One region of the Fundidesulfovibrio soli genome, then DNA from elsewhere that is predicted to be linked to it. Evidence: predicted binding sites of a transcription regulator. Region 1 holds the regulator's gene; each other region holds the start of a gene.
The links. Region 1 encodes sigma-54, which starts transcription at its own class of promoters, with help from an activator protein. Its sites were predicted from a motif close to CTGGCACGGNNNNTGCTT; they were not measured.
Positions count from the first base shown of each region.

Region 2: the regulator sigma-54 is predicted to act here: its motif matches at 1,717-1,734, upstream of MLE18_RS02795 (YbjQ family protein).
Region 3: the regulator sigma-54 is predicted to act here: its motif matches at 2,643-2,660, upstream of flgB (flagellar basal body rod protein FlgB).

Region 1 is NZ_JAKZKW010000001.1:320,259-325,263, forward strand. It holds gene rapZ (RNase adapter RapZ) at 1-565, opposite strand, end outside; gene MLE18_RS01560 (PTS sugar transporter subunit IIA) at 663-1,115, opposite strand; gene hpf (ribosome hibernation-promoting factor, HPF/YfiA family) at 1,115-1,654, opposite strand; gene rpoN (RNA polymerase factor sigma-54) at 1,693-3,138, opposite strand; gene MLE18_RS01575 (KdsC family phosphatase) at 3,254-3,796, opposite strand; gene MLE18_RS01580 (CTP synthase) at 3,796-5,005, opposite strand, start outside.
Region 2 is NZ_JAKZKW010000001.1:603,520-608,524, forward strand. It holds gene hypD (hydrogenase formation protein HypD) at 1-580, shown strand, start outside; gene hypE (hydrogenase expression/formation protein HypE) at 587-1,591, shown strand; gene MLE18_RS02795 (YbjQ family protein) at 1,802-2,179, shown strand; gene MLE18_RS02800 (response regulator) at 2,389-2,769, shown strand; gene MLE18_RS02805 (EAL domain-containing response regulator) at 2,774-4,981, shown strand.
Region 3 is NZ_JAKZKW010000013.1:44,750-49,754, forward strand. It holds gene hflX (GTPase HflX) at 1-599, opposite strand, end outside; gene MLE18_RS11945 (IMP cyclohydrolase) at 1,020-1,613, opposite strand; gene MLE18_RS11950 (tetratricopeptide repeat protein) at 1,773-2,342, opposite strand; gene flgB (flagellar basal body rod protein FlgB) at 2,734-3,147, shown strand; gene flgC (flagellar basal body rod protein FlgC) at 3,150-3,587, shown strand; gene fliE (flagellar hook-basal body complex protein FliE) at 3,598-3,939, shown strand; gene fliF (flagellar basal-body MS-ring/collar protein FliF) at 3,966-5,005, shown strand, end outside.

The DNA.
Region 1 (5,005 bases):
CGGTTGGGAGGCCGTATTTAAACCCGAAGCTCATGATGTGCACCTTCATGTCCGGCCCCTTGCCCTCCAGGAACATCCATTTTTCGTGGAGCTGGCGGCGCAGGTCGTGGATGGAGAAGTCGGTGGTGTCCATCACCAGGTCGGCTGCCTCCCGCAGGGTTGCCATGCGGCGGCGTTCCTCCTCCACGGCCTCGCCCAGCCCGTAGCCTTCGGACTCGAAGGGATGCGGGCGGCGGGTGGTGGCGTAGCGGCGCATGATCTCCCGAGTGGAGGCCTCGGTGAAGATGATCTGCGGCGGGTTGCCGGAAGCCTTGAGGGTTTCGAGGGCGTCCAGCCAGTCGGAGTCGAAATCCGCCTGGCGCACGTCCATGCCCAGGGCAAGGCCCCGGTAGCGGTGCGCGGACTGTTCATCGAAGAGGGTGACGAGCTTGGGTATGAGCATGGCGGGCAGGCCGTCCACGCAGAAGTAGCCCATGTCTTCGAAAACGTTGATGGCGGTGGATTTTCCAGACCCGGACAGCCCGGTGATAACCACCACGGAAAGCCTGTTCGCGCCGGAGTCCATAGCGGCACGCTCCTTGTGAATGTGGAAGTCCCCGCCGCGCTCGGGGCGCGGCGGGGACGGACAGTAGCAGATTACCGGCGCAAGTACATGACGCTTATCAGGCGTGGCTGGTGAGCACCCGCCAGAGGCTCTCCCTGTCCGGGGCGTCGAGGAATGCCCCCCGGAAGCTCTCGTCCGAGAGCAGGCGCGAAATCTGCGCCAGGATGCGCAGATGCATTCCCGCAACGTGTTCGGGCGCCAGCACCAGGAAGAAGATGCGGCAGGGCTTGTGATCCAGGGCTTCGAAGTCGACCCCGCCGTTGCTGCGTCCGGCCACGATGACGATCTCCTTGAGGGAGTCCATCTTACCGTGGGGGATGGCCACAGCGTCGCCTATTCCGGTGGTGCCCAGGCTCTCGCGGTCCAGCAGGACCCGCAGGGCCTTCTGCGCGTCGATGTCCGGGAAGGCCTGCGCCACCGGGGCCACGAGCTCGGCGAGCACGTCGGGCTTGCTGTCGGCTGCGAGGCTGTCGAGCACGAAGTCCTTGCGGAGGTACTCGCCCAGGCGCATCAGTTGGATACTCCAGGGTCGATCAGGCCGAAGTCGCCGTTCTTGCGCTTGTAGATCACGTTGATGCGGTCCGTGTCGGCGTTCTGGAACACCAGGAACTCGAACTTCATGGCGGTGACCTGCTCGGCGGCCTCGTCAACGCTCATGGGCTTGGGGTTGTACTTATCGGACTCCTCGATGGCGTTGACCTTGCCCGCTTCGTCGAAGCTGACCACGCCCATGGTCACGGGGGCCTCGGGCTGCTTGCGGCGGTCCTTCATCTTCTCGCGCATCTTGCGGATCTGCGCTTCGAGCTTGTCGGTGATGAGGTCCACGGTGGAGTACATGTCGTCGGAGCGCTCATGGGCGGAGATGTGCATGACGTCGGCGTCCAGCAACACGTCGATGATCTGGCGGGTCTTCTCGACCATCAGGGTGACGACCATCTCGGCGTTGTCGGCGTTGCTCATGTATTTGGAAAGCTTCTCGAAACGCTTGCTGGCGTATTCGCGCAGGCCGGGAGAAGGTTCAAAATTCTTGAAGTGGAATGCGATGTTCATAGAGCCTCCAAGGTCTTACCGCATGGGGATGCGGGGTTTTAGAGAATTTCCTTGCGTTTGGACGACGATTCGATCCCCATGGCCATTCTGTACTTTGCCACAGTACGGCGTGCGATGTTGACTTGCAACTTCTGTTTGAGAATCTCGGCGATCTGCTCGTCGCTGATGGTCTTCTTGGAGTCCTCGGTGGCGATGAGCTGCTTGATGAGCGCCTTGACCGACTCGGAGCCGACGGAGGTGCCGTCGTCGAGTTCCAGTGAGGAGTTGAAGAAGAATTTGAGTTCGTAGATCCCGTGCGGAGTGGCTACGTACTTGCTCGTGGTGATGCGGCTCACGGTGGACTCGTGCATGCCGATGTCGTCGGCCACGTCCTTGAGGATCAAGGGTTTGAGCTTGGTCACGCCGTGCTCGAAAAAGCCTCTCTGAAATTTAACGATACTCTCCAGCACCTTGAACAGGGTCCGCTGGCGTTGATAGAGGCTCTTCATCAGCCACTGGGCGGAGCGCATCTTGTCCTGGAGGTAGTCCTTGTCGGAGCCCGAGGCGCCGCTGCCGCGGCTCATGTCCTCCATGTAGTAGGGAGACAGTTGGAGCTTGGGCAACCCATCTTCGTTGAGCACGATGATGAAGTCGTCCCCGTACTTGTACACGAAGGCGTCCGGGTTCACGTACACCGGCTCGGAAGAGCTGAAGTGCGAGCCGGGCATTGGGTCCAGCGATTGAATGATATCGAGGTATTGCCTGATATCCTCCAGGCTCAGCTTGAACTTCTTGGCCAGGGGCTTGTAGCGCTTCTTCTCCAGGTCTTCGAGGTGGTCGCTCACGATCTCGAGCAGGATGGGGTCCGTGTAGCCATAGACCTCCAGCTGCACCAGCAGGCACTCCTGCGGGGTGCGGGCAGCAACGCCCACGGGGTCGAAGCGCTGCAGCTTGTGGAGCACGGATTCCACCAGGGGCTCGTCCGCGCCGGTCTCCTGGGCGATCTCCTCAAGGGAGGAGCGGAAATAGCCCATATGATCCAGATTGCCGACGATGGCGTCGGCCACGGCCCGCTCCTGCTGGGTGAATTCGGAAAGATTGATCTGCCAGGAGAGGTGCCCCTCAAGGGAGGTCTTGGAGGTCAGCCTGGCCTCGAAGGAGAAGCCCTCTTCCGGGGCCTCGTACTCGCGCACCGTGGCCTGGCGGGAGGTGGAGGCGAAGTCGCCGATGTAGTCGTCCCACTCGGCGGTCTTGAGCAGCTCGCGCTGCATGGCGCCTTCATCGGTGGTGGCGTCGGGGGAATGGGAATCCTCGGCTATGGTCGGGGCGGGACGCTCATCCTCGACAAGCACCTCTTCCAGCAGCGGGTTCTCGAGCAGCTCCTGCTGCACGGTCTCCATCAGTTCCAGTCGGGACAACTGCAACAGCTTGATAGCCTGCTGCAGCTGGGGGGTCATCACCAGCTGCTGAGAGAGTTTGAGTTGCTGTCTGAGCTCCAGGGCCATCGGCCGGGTTTCCTCCTCGGTACGGAATATGACGGCTAGCAAGAAAAATGCCGAATATCCGCCGCGAAGGCTGCTTATGCACTAATTCCTGGCTTCACGCAAGATGTCCTGGGGATCAATCCTCCTGCGGGGTCAGGTTCGCGCCCCTGGCGGTCAGCAGCAGGCGCACCGCCTCGCGCACCGCGCCGCCCCCGCCGGGCCTGCGCGATATCCAGGCCGCCCGGCGCAGGGCCTCGGGCTGGGCATCGGCCGGAGCCATGGGCAGGCCCACCTTGGCCATGACCGGCAGGTCCAGCAGGTCGTCGCCCATGTAGGCCACATGGCGGAACTCAAGTCCTCGGACGCGCAGCATATCCTCCAGGATGGGGAGCTTGCGCCTGTGGCCGCCGTTGAATTCGGCCACTCCGAGCTCCTTGAGGCGGCGGCGGGCCTGGGCGTTGTCCAGGCCGCTGATCACAGCAACTTCAACGCCCGCATGCTGCAAGAGCTTGATGCCCAGGCCGTCGAGCACGCTGAAGCGCTTCAGCACGAGGCCGTCCGCGTCGTAGAGCACCCCGTTGTCGGTGAGCACCCCGTCCACATCCAGGACCAGGATGCGCGCGTCCCTGGCAAGGCGGAGCGCCCGGCTCGTCAAGCCGGGCCGGGCGCGCCTCCTCATCAAGCTTTGCGGCGGGCCTTGGCCGCGCGGATGAATTCCCTGAAGAGCGGATGCGGCTTCATGGGGCTGGAGTGGAACTCGGGATGGAACTGGCAGCCCAGGAACCACGGATGCTCGGGCAGCTCCACCATTTCCACCAGGGATTCGTCGGGCGACAGGCCGGAGAAGACCATGCCCTTCTCCTCCATGCGCGCGTAGTAGGCCTTGTTGAACTCGTAGCGGTGGCGGTGGCGCTCCTCGATCTGGGGCTTGCCGTAGGCCTCCATGGCCTTGGTCTCGGGCTTGACCACGCAGGGGTAGGCCCCCAGGCGCATGGTGCCGCCCATCTCGGAGTCGGCGTCGCGGCGCTCCAGCTTCTTGGTGCGGAAGTCGTACCACTCGCGCATCAGGTAGATGATGGGGTCGGGGTTCAAGCGGTTGAACTCCTCGGAGTTGGCCTCCGTGAGCCCCAGGACGTTGCGCGCGAACTCGATGCAGGCCAGCTGCATGCCAAGGCAGATGCCGAAGAAGGGCACCTTGTTCTCGCGGGCGTAGCGGATGGCGATGATCTTGCCCTCCACCCCGCGCGATCCGAAGCCGCCGGGCACGAGCACAGCGTCCAGCTCGCCCAGGCGCTCCACCACGTTCTCCTGGGTGATCTCCTCTGAGTTCACGTAGACCAGGTTGGCGCGGCAGTTGTTGGCCACACCGCCGTGGATCAGGGCCTCGTGCAGGCTCTTGTAGGCCTCCTTGAGGTCCACATACTTGCCCACGATGCCGATGGACACCTCGCCCTTGGGGTTGGCCAGGGCGTGGGTCAGCTCCTCCCAGGGGCGCAGCTCGGCGTTCTTGGCGGGCAGGCGCAGCAGGATGGCGATCTTCTGGTCCACGCCTTCGGCGTAGAGCTTCAGGGGCACTTCGTAGATGTTCTTCACGTCCACGGCGGTGAACACGGCGTCGGCGTCCACGTTGCAGAACTGGGCGATCTTGGACTTCAGCGAGGAGTCCAGCTCGATCTCGGAGCGGCAGATGATGATGTCGGGTTGGATGCCGATGGAGCGCAGCTCCTTGACGCTGTGCTGGGTGGGCTTGGTCTTGAGCTCGCCCGCCACGCGCAGGTAGGGGATGAGCGTCAGGTGGATGTAGAGCACGTTGTCCTTGCCCAGGTCGGAGCGCAGCTGGCGGATGGCCTCCAGGAAGGGCTGGCCCTCGATGTCGCCCACGGTGCCG
Region 2 (5,005 bases), 280 kb from region 1:
CCTGGACGCCCTGCTCTCCGACCCGGACATGGCCGTGGAAGGCTTCATGCTGCCCGGCCACGTCTCCGCCATCATCGGCATGGAGCCCTACAGGCCCCTGGCCGAGCGTTACCACGTCCCCGCCGTGGTGGCCGGCTTCGAGCCGGTGGACCTGCTGCAGGCCATCCTGCTCATGACGGAGATGAAGCGCCAGGGCAAACCCAAGGTCATCAACAACTATAAGCGCGTGGTGGCCGACGAGGGCAACCCCAAGGCCCGGGCCATCGTCGCCGAGGTCTACAAGCCCGTGGACGCCCTCTGGCGCGGCATCGGCACCATCCCCGGCAGCGGCCTGGGCTTCACGGACGCCTACCGCGCATTCGACGCCTTCGAGGTGCTCGGCGTGGAGCTCAAGGCCTCCAAACCGCTGCCCGGCTGCCGCTGCGGCGAGGTGCTCAAGGGCATCATGCGCCCCGACGAGTGCCCGCTGTTCGGCAAGGCCTGCACCCCGGCCCAGCCCGTGGGCCCATGCATGGTCTCCACCGAGGGCAGCTGCGCCGCGTACTTCAAATACCAACTCGACCTCAACACCGACCGGTAGGGTTCCATGAGCGACAAGATTCTTCTGGACCAAGGCAGCGGAGGCCTTGCCTCCCACCGGTTGGTGGCCGACGTGTTCTTCAAGCACCTGGGCAACCCCATCCTCAACCGCATGGACGACGCGGCCCTGATCAACGTCTCCGGGCCGCTGGCCGTCAGCACCGACTCCTTCACCGTGGACCCCATCTTCTTTCCCGGGGGCGACATCGGCTCCCTGGCCGTGCACGGCACAGTCAACGACGTGGCCATGCTCGGGGCGAAGCCGCTCTACCTGACCTGCGGCTTCATCATCGAGGAAGGTTTCGCCATGGCCGACCTGGAGCGCATCGTGGCCTCCATGGGCCTGGCCGCGAAGAAGGCCAAGGTGCGCATCGTGGCTGGCGACACCAAGGTGGTGCCGCGGGGCACGGCTGACAAGATCTTCATCAACACCACCGGCATCGGCCAGGTGGTGGCGAACCCCGCGCCCAGCGGGCACAGGGCCAGGCCCGGCGACGCTGTGATCATCTCCGGCACCCTGGGCGACCACGGCCTCACCGTGCTCTCCCACCGGCAGGGCCTCTCCTTCGAGGCTCCCGTGCAAAGCGACTGCGCCTCGCTCAATCATCTGACGCTCAAGCTCATTGAGGCCCTGCCCAAGGTCCATGTGCTGCGCGACCCCACCCGCGGCGGCCTTGCGACCTCGCTCAACGAGATCGCCCAGCAGTCCTCAGTGGGCATCGTGCTCGACGAACCCGCCATCCCCGTGAGCGACGTGGTGCGCGCCGGCTGCGAAATCCTCGGGCTGGACCCGCTCTACCTCGCCAACGAGGGCAAGCTGATCTGCGTGCTGCCCGAGAAGTACGCCCAGCAGGCGCTGACGATCATGCGCCGCGACCCGCTTGGCCGTCAGGCCAGGGTGATCGGCTCCGTGGTGGCCGACAGGCCGGGCAAGGTGGTGCTGCGCACCGGCATGGGCGGGCACAGGATGCTCGGCATGCTCGAAGGCGAACAGCTCCCCCGCATCTGCTGACGCCACATCCGACATCGCCCTTCAGGCCTGGAGGCTCGCCGCCTCCAGGCCTTTTTTTCCGGCGGTTTTCCGACGCTGCCGGCACCCCTCCGCGCCAACACCTCGAAATGACACGTACTGAAATCATGGCATGGATACTGCTTGGTTTCATGGACGAAACGCACCGGCCCAAGCCGGAACGACATACTCTCTAAGCCGCAAGGAGGAGCCATGCTCTCGATCTTCACCGGTTCGGACCGCAAAGCCAAGGACCCCAACGAGGAACTCAAGCAGGGCAAACGCCTCCAGCACGCCAAGGAGATGTTCTACTCCGGCAAGTTCCTGATGGTCACCACGCCGAGCATCAAGGGCCGCCGCGCCAAGGGCGTGCTGGGCCTGGTGCACGGGCGCGGCTACGACGCCGAATGCGCCATGCTCTCCCTGGCCGCATCCGCCATGGAGATCGGCGCCGAGGCCATCGTGGGCTACCAGGAGGCCGTGGCCTTCCATCCCGACGGCTCCAAGTTCTTCAGCTGCTACGGCACGGCCATCACCCTGGACAAGACCTCCCAGGCCAGGGCCACCATCCGCAGGGCCATCACGCACTAGCCCCGATCCGGCACGCAGGAAGCACTCCGCCCGCCCGCCCGCCCCTGACAGCAGGGGCGGGCGGGCATATCGCGGGATTTACCGTCGGAATAATTCCTACCATTGCACTCCGAGATAAAAATGAATTGGCCTGAGCCGCGTTTTCGCGTATCCGGGACCTGACTTATGCCGTGGAGTCACTACGCCCCAACGTTTGCAAGCGACATACAATGCGCATCGAAGAAGCCGAACTTCTGGTAGTTGACGACGAAGCCCCAGTGCGGCTCAGTCTTGCCGCATACCTCGAGGACGAAGGCTTCCTGGTCCGCACCGCCGACTCAGCCGAACAGGCGATCGATGTCGCGCGCTCTAATCCGCCGCATCTGGCCGTTGTGGACCTGCGCCTGCCCGGAATGGACGGCGCGGCCCTGATTCTCGAGTTGGCCCGGGATCATCCGGGCATGAAGTTCCTCATCCACACCGGCTCCACCAAGTTCAGCCTCTCCGAGGACCTCAAGTCCGCCGGGCTCGATGACAGTCATGTCTTTTTCAAGCCCGTGCTGGACATGGGGGAGATGGTGCGGAAAATTACGACACTCCTCCAGGAATGACCCCATGACATACGAGCCCTTGGCCACGCTGCTGACCATCGATGACGAGGACGTTATCAGGCGCTCCTTCCAGGCCTACCTCGAAGACAGCGGTTTCAAGGTGCTCCAGGCTTCCAACGGCCGTGCCGGGTTGGAAGTCTTCCGCGCCGAACACCCAGACATCATCCTCGTAGACCTTCGAATGCCCGAGATGGACGGCCTCGAAGTGCTGGCCACCGTGGTGCGCGAAGCCCCGGACGTGCCGATCATCGTGGTCTCCGGCACCGGCATGATCCAGGACGCCATCGAAGCCCTGCGCCTGGGCGCCTGGGACTACGTGCTCAAGCCCGTGGAGGACCTGGGCATCCTGGAGCACTGCGTGCGCCGCGCCCTGGAGCGCGCCAAGCTCCTCAAGGAGAACAAGGCCCACCGCGAGAACCTGGAAAAACAGGTGCGCCGCAGGACGGTAGAACTCCACGACCGCACGCTCCAGCTGGAAGAGACCAACAAACGCCTCCAGACCGAGATCAACGAGCGCAACGCCGCCGAGGCCAAATACCGCTCTATCTTCGAGAACGCCATCGAGGGCATCTTCCAGGTGAACCACCAGGGCAAGCTGGTGAGCGCCAACCCGGCCATGGCCCGTATCCTGGGCTATTCATCCCTGGAGGAAATGACAGCATCCGTGGAGGACCTCGCCGCCCGCATTTGCAGCGACCCCGGCAAGCGCGAGATATTTCAGCGCATCCTGAGCGACCACGGCAGCATACAGGCCTTCGAGGTGCAGACCGTGCGCCAGGACGGCAGCCCCCTCTGGGCCTCCATCAACGCCCACCTCGTGCACGGGCCCACCGGCGAGAGCGTGCGCTACGAAGGCACCCTGGAGGACATCAGCGAGCACAAGCGCTTCGAGGAGCAGTTGCTGCACCAGTCCCTGCATGACGCGCTCACGGGCCTGCCCAACCGCGCCCTGTTCATGGACCGGCTCTCCCAGGCCATCACGCGCTGCGCCCGGCAAAACAGCTTTTTCGCCCTGCTCTACCTGGACGTGGACAGGTTCAAGGTCATCAACGACAGCCTCGGCCACGCCCTGGGCGACCAGTTCCTGATCAAACTGTCCGAGCGCCTGAAGACCGTCACCCGCGAGGCCGACACCCTGGCCCGCATGGGTGGAGACGAATTCGCCGTCATCTCCGAGCAGGTTCGCAGCCTCTCCGGCGCCACGCTGGTGGCCGAGCGCATCCTGGAGGAGTTGAGCGTTCCCTTCACCATCGACGGGCAGGAGATTTACAGCACTGTCTCAATCGGCATCATTTGCTGCACCGGCTACTGCGGCACCGCCGAGGAGGTGCTGCGCGACGCGGACCTGACCATGTACCGCGCCAAGAGCATGGGCAAATCGCGCTACGAGGTGTTCGACAACGCCCTGCACGAGCAGACCATCCGCCTGCTCACCATGGAAAACGAGTTCCGCAGGGCATTGGCCAAAAGCGAATTCGAGCTGCACTACCAGCCCATCGTGGACGTGAACACCGGGGTCACGGTGAGCCTGGAGGCCCTGCTGCGCTGGAATCACCCCGAGCGGGGATTCATCCCCCCTCTGGAGTTCATCCCCCTGGCCGAGGAGAACGGGCTCATCGTCCCGCTGGGCTGGTGGGTTCTGGAAGAGGCATGCCGCATGCTGGCCCTGATCCAGAAGCGGTTTCCGCTGCCCACCCCCCTCTCCATGACCGTCAACATCTCGGCCAAGCAGTTCTCCCAGACCGACCTCGGTCAGAAGCTGGCGGGCCTGCTCCAGACGGCGGAGATCGCCCCGGGCAGCCTGGAGCTGGAGATCACCGAGAGCGTCATCATGGACCGCGGCGAGGCCGCCATCGAACGCCTGGAGGAACTCAAGGCCCTGGGCCTTCGCCTCTTCGTGGACGACTTCGGCACGGGCTATTCCTCGCTTTCCTACCTGCACCGCTTCCCCATCGACATGCTCAAGATCGACCGCTCCTTCATCCGCGAAATCGACGCCACCGGCGGCCACGCGGAGATCGTGCGGGCCATCGTGGGCCTGGGGCGCAACCTTGGCCTGGGCCTCATCGCGGAAGGCGTGGAGACCGAGGCCCAGCTCGCCGTCATCAGGACGCTGGGCTGCCAGATGGCCCAAGGATTCCTGTTCTCCAGGCCGCAACCGGCCGAGGGCATCATGAATTACCTCGAGAAGGACTTCACGCGGAGGCGTTAGCCGCCCTCCCCGGTTCAGGGACTT
Region 3 (5,005 bases), on a different contig from region 1:
AGCACGGCCGCGCCCGAGGACAGGGCCATGATCTCAAGCTCGGAGAGCTTGCCCTTGCCGATGATGGTGCGTGGGTTCACCTGGGGTACGCGCTGCAGCACCCTGCCCGTCACCTTGAGCCCGGCCGTGGCGGCCAGGGCCTCCAGTTCGTCGAGTGAGGCCTCCAGCTCCAGGCGCGGCGCGCTGCCCACGCCCACCATGATCGCCCGGTCGGACACGCCCGCCTCGGAACCGGCCACGGGCTGGTCCAGCCGGGCGAACTCGTCCTCCAGGGCTTGGGTCATGGCCTCGAAATCGATGTCCAGGCGGTCCCAGGGGGCCGGGGGCAGCACCTCCCAGGGGTCGCCGCCCTCGCCTTCCGCGGTTTTGGGCAGCAGGTGCGCGGCGTAGATCCGGTCCGGCGCGGCCATGTCGTCCACGGTCAGGGCGGCCACGGAGTCCAGGCGCAGGAAGAGCATGTCCGTGAGGTCTTCCTTGTCCAGCCCGGCGTCGTGCAGGTGCGTGTGCAGCAGGCGCAGGCCGCGCAGGCGGCCCGAGCCCAGGCGGGAGCGGGGAAGCTCCGGGATGTAGATGGCGTGGGGCTCCCCCACCAGGACCATGTCCGGCCTGCCCTTGCGGTCTATGAGCAGGCCAATCTGCCTGCCAATGCCGTGGGAGATGGCCGCCAGTTCGCGGGCCTGGTCCGGGGTGTAGCCGGCCTGGGGGGGATAGCGCCGGGTGTAGAGCCGCTCAAGGGCCTTGAGCTGGCTGGGTTTGAGTCCTTCGGTGTTGCCTTGGGCTTTGCTGGCGATGGGGAACCTCCCGGGGCGCTCCGTCCGGAGCAGGCCCCTGCCCCGCTGATGTAGGACAGGCCAGGGCCGGAGGCAAGGGGGGCAGGTGAAAGCGAAGCCCCCGGAGCGGCCGCGAGGACACTCCGGGGGACGATATGCCGCCTCCCCCGCGAAGCCGGAGGGGATTCCAAAGGGAGGAACTCCCTTTGGCCGCCGGAGGCCCTCCTCCTGTGCGGCCCGCCGCCCCGCCTAGGCCCGGCCCAGGTACTCCGCGATCATGGCGTCGTAGGCCGAAGTGGCCTTGAAGGTCTCCAGGGCCATCTTGTGGCGCAGGGCCAGGGGGGCCTGCATCGCGTTGGCCTTGAGGGCTTCGGTGATCTCTCCGTAGTAGACGGGTGAGGGCACGACCAGGATGGAGTGGAAGTTCTTGGCCGAGGCCCGCAGCATGGTGGGCCCGCCGATGTCGATCTGCTCCACGGCGGCCTTGAGGTCGGCCTTCTGGGCCACGGCCTTGGCGAAGTCGTAGAGGTTCACGCAGATGAGGTCGAAGGGCTTGAGGCTGAATTTCTCCAGGGTCTCAAGATGTTCGGGGTTGTCCTTGTCGGCCAGGATGCCCGCGTGGATGTGTGGGTGCAGGGTTTTGACGCGTCCGCCGAGCATCTCGGGGAAGCCGGTGACCTGATCGACCGCCGTAACCGGCAGCCCGGCGTCGGTCATGGCCTTCTTGGTGCCGCCGGTGGAGACCAGCTCCACCCCGTTGCCGGAAAGGAACGCGGCGAACTCGGCCAGGCCGGATTTGTCGGTGACGGATAGGATGGCCCTGCGGATAGGCAATAATTCCATCTCTGCCTCGCTTTTTGCTTGGCAGTGCCAGACCCGGCGGCTCTTGGCAACCCGTGGGCCGGGCCCTCCCCAGTCTTTTAGTTGGTTCCCGGTCCGGCCGCCGGGAGCGAACCGGACCGGGAACCAATGGGGGAGGGGAGATTCGTAGGAAATTTCCGGCTAGGCCGCCCGCTCCAGGTGCACCTTGAGCTCCGTGGCGCAGGCGTGGGTGGGCTCGTGCTCCAGGATGCGCTCCAGCTGGGCCTTGGCCTCGGCTTCGCGCCCCTCGACCACCAGACAGCCCGCCAGGGTGTAGCGGATGTCGTGCTTGAGCGGGTCGATGGCCAGGTAGCCTTCGAGATAGGGCATCACCTCGGCCACGCGGCCGTTGCCGTGCCCCAGGCGGATCAGGCTGTAGAGCGCCACCATGTTCTCGGGATTGAACTCCAGAGCCTGGCTGAAGTGGTCGAAGGCGATTTCGGCTGCGCCCCGCTCCATTTCAATGAGGCCCATGCCCGCCAGGGCCTTGTCGCCCGCTTCCAGGTTGGCGGCCTTGCGGTAGTGGGCGTAGGCCTCGTCCAGGTTGTTGCGGTGCACGGCCACCGTGGCCAGCCCCAGATAGGGGGCGGGGTGGCTGCCGTTGGCCCCTGCGGCCTTGAGGTAGTATTCCTCGGCCTTCTCTAGGTCGCCCATGAACAGGTAGCACTCGCCCAGTTCCTTGTTGATTTCGTAATCCAAATGACCACTCATGACAGTCCCCTCCGGTGCGTGAACAGTCAGGCCGATATCCCTCCCGGGCCTGGCGCTCATCGGTTCGCTTGCGCGTTGTGGGGAACCCTCCTGGCCCCCGCCTCCCCTCAAACAGACCGCCCTGCCGTTCACGTCCCTCCCGGGGACTGGCAAGTCGGCGGAAACCACCTAGCAAGGCCTGTGCCAAGCCTTGTTCCGGGCAATTTCCGCCGCCCGGGCTCTCCCGCCGCGCTGGCGAGCATCTCCCGTGCCGGAGGCGGACATGACGGGCCAATCCAAGTGATTTCATGATGTTATTGTTTGGAACGGTTGTTGCTAGTCTGTGAGCCGAGGCGGCGCGACGCCAAGCGCCACACCAGGAAAAATCCGCCGCCGTCCAAGGAGCGACGCCATGCCGAACATATACGGAGCCAATGCATCCCTGATCGCCAAGGTCATGGACCTGCGACTGGAGCGTCAAAACCTCGTCGTGTCCAACTTGGCCAACATCAACATCCCCGGCTACAAGGCCCGCACGCTGGAGTTCGAAAGCCAGCTGCAGCAGGCCGTCGGTTCCCAGGACATGCGCAACAACCTGAGCCGCACCAGCGGCAAGCACGTCCCGGGCACGTTCGACGTGGCCGCCTACCAGGGCGAGAGCCTCAAGGAGTTCAAGCCCCGCACCATCTACGGGGCCGACGCCGTGGACATGGACAAGGAGATGACCGCCATGGCCAAAAACTCGCTCATGTACAACGCCCTGACTACAGTGATGAAATCCAACTTCGAAGGCATCCAGAAAATCATCATGGATGGAGGCAAATAATCATGGACTTCATGACCGCACTCGACGTCGGCGGGTCCGCGCTGACCGCACAGCGCACCTACATGAACGTGATCTCCATGAACCTGGCCAACGCCAGGACCACGCGCACGGCGGACGGCCAAGGCCCCTACCAGCGCAAATCCGTGGCTCTGGAGTCCACCCGGGTCACGCCCTTCGGCAAGGCCATGGACCAGGCCCTGGGCCAGGAGCTCCAGGGCGTGCGCGTCACGGGCGTGGTCAACGACAACCGCCCCCCCAAGCAGGTCTACGAGCCCGGCCACCCCGACGCGGACCAGAACGGTTACGTCAGCTACCCCGACATCAACGTGGTGGAAGAGATGACCAACATGATCCAGGCCACCCGCAGCTACGAGGCCGAAACCTCCACCATCAACACCATCAAGGCCATGTACAACAAGGCCCTCGAGATGGGCCGCTAGGAGAGACGCCATGGCCATCAACTCCATCGCCATGAACGCCTACCGCACCGCGCTTGGGCAGACCCAGGGCGCGGCCCGCAGCGCGGAGAGCGCGGTTTCGCAGGGCCTGGGCAAAACCGGCGGCGCGCAGAAGTCCGGCTTCATGGACGCGCTGAAGAACTCGGTGGGCGAGGTCAACGCGGAACAGCTCAAGAAGGACCAGATGGTCTCCTCCTTCGCCACCGGCGAGAACCAGAACGTGCACGAGCTGATGATCCAGCTGCAGAAGGCGGGCCTGGCCATGTCCATGACCTCCACGGTGCGCAGCAAGGTTCTGGATATGTACAAAGAACTCGTGAAGATGCCCTTCTAGCCGGATAGCCCAAGGAGAAGAACCCCATGCCCGCACTGCTCAAGAACCTCTGGGAACAGGCCACCCGTTTCTGGGCCGCCAGAACCATGGCCCAGCGCGTCCTCTTCGCGGGCGTGGCCATCTCCGTGGTGGCGGCCTTCGCGCTGATGATCTTCTGGTTCAACCAGCCCGACTACAAGGTGCTGTTCTCCAAGCTGAGCCAGGAGGACGCCGGGCGCGTCATGGAGAACCTCAAGGCCTCCAAGACCCCCTACAAGATCGAGGACAACGGGCAGACCATCCTGGTGCCCGCCGAATTCGTGAGCGAGACCCGCATCCGCATCGCCGGCGACGGCAAGCTGCGCGGCGCGGGCCTGGGCTTCGAGGTCTTCGACGACACCAAGGTGGGGCAGACCGACTTCGTGCAGCGCATCAACTACCAGCGCGCCCTGCAGGGAGAGCTGGCCCGAACCATCGGCGAGTTCCCCCAGATCGAGAAGGCCCGCGTGCACCTGGTGCTGCCCCAGCGCAGCCTCTTCATCGAGGAGCAGCGCAAGCCCAGCGCCTCGGTGGTGCTCACGCTCAAGACCGGGGCCAAGCTCGAACCCAAGCAGGTCCAGGGCATCGTCAATTTCGTGGCCATGAGCGTCGAGGGATTGGATCCCAACCGCGTGACCGTCACCGACACGGCCGGCAAGATCGTCTTCCAGGCCAAGGACGGCTCCAGCATCGACGGCATGACCTCCACCCAGTTCGAGTTCCGCAACAACTACCAGAACACCCTGGAGCGCCGCATCGAGGAACTGCTGACCCCCATCGTGGGCGGCGGCAAGTCCATCGCCAAGGTCTCGGCCAACCTGGACTTCTCCCAGAAGGTCACCAAGCGCCAGAGCTACGACCCCAACAAGACCGTGGTGCGCTCCGAGACCCGCGAGGAATCCTCCACCAACCAGAAGGCCAACGTCGACGGCTCCGTGCCCGAGACCAACTTCCGGGGCGACGGCTTCTCCGGCACCCAGAACAAGGTGGACCAGGCCTCAGAAAAGCGCATGACCAACTACGAGATCGACTCCGAACAGCAGGAGAT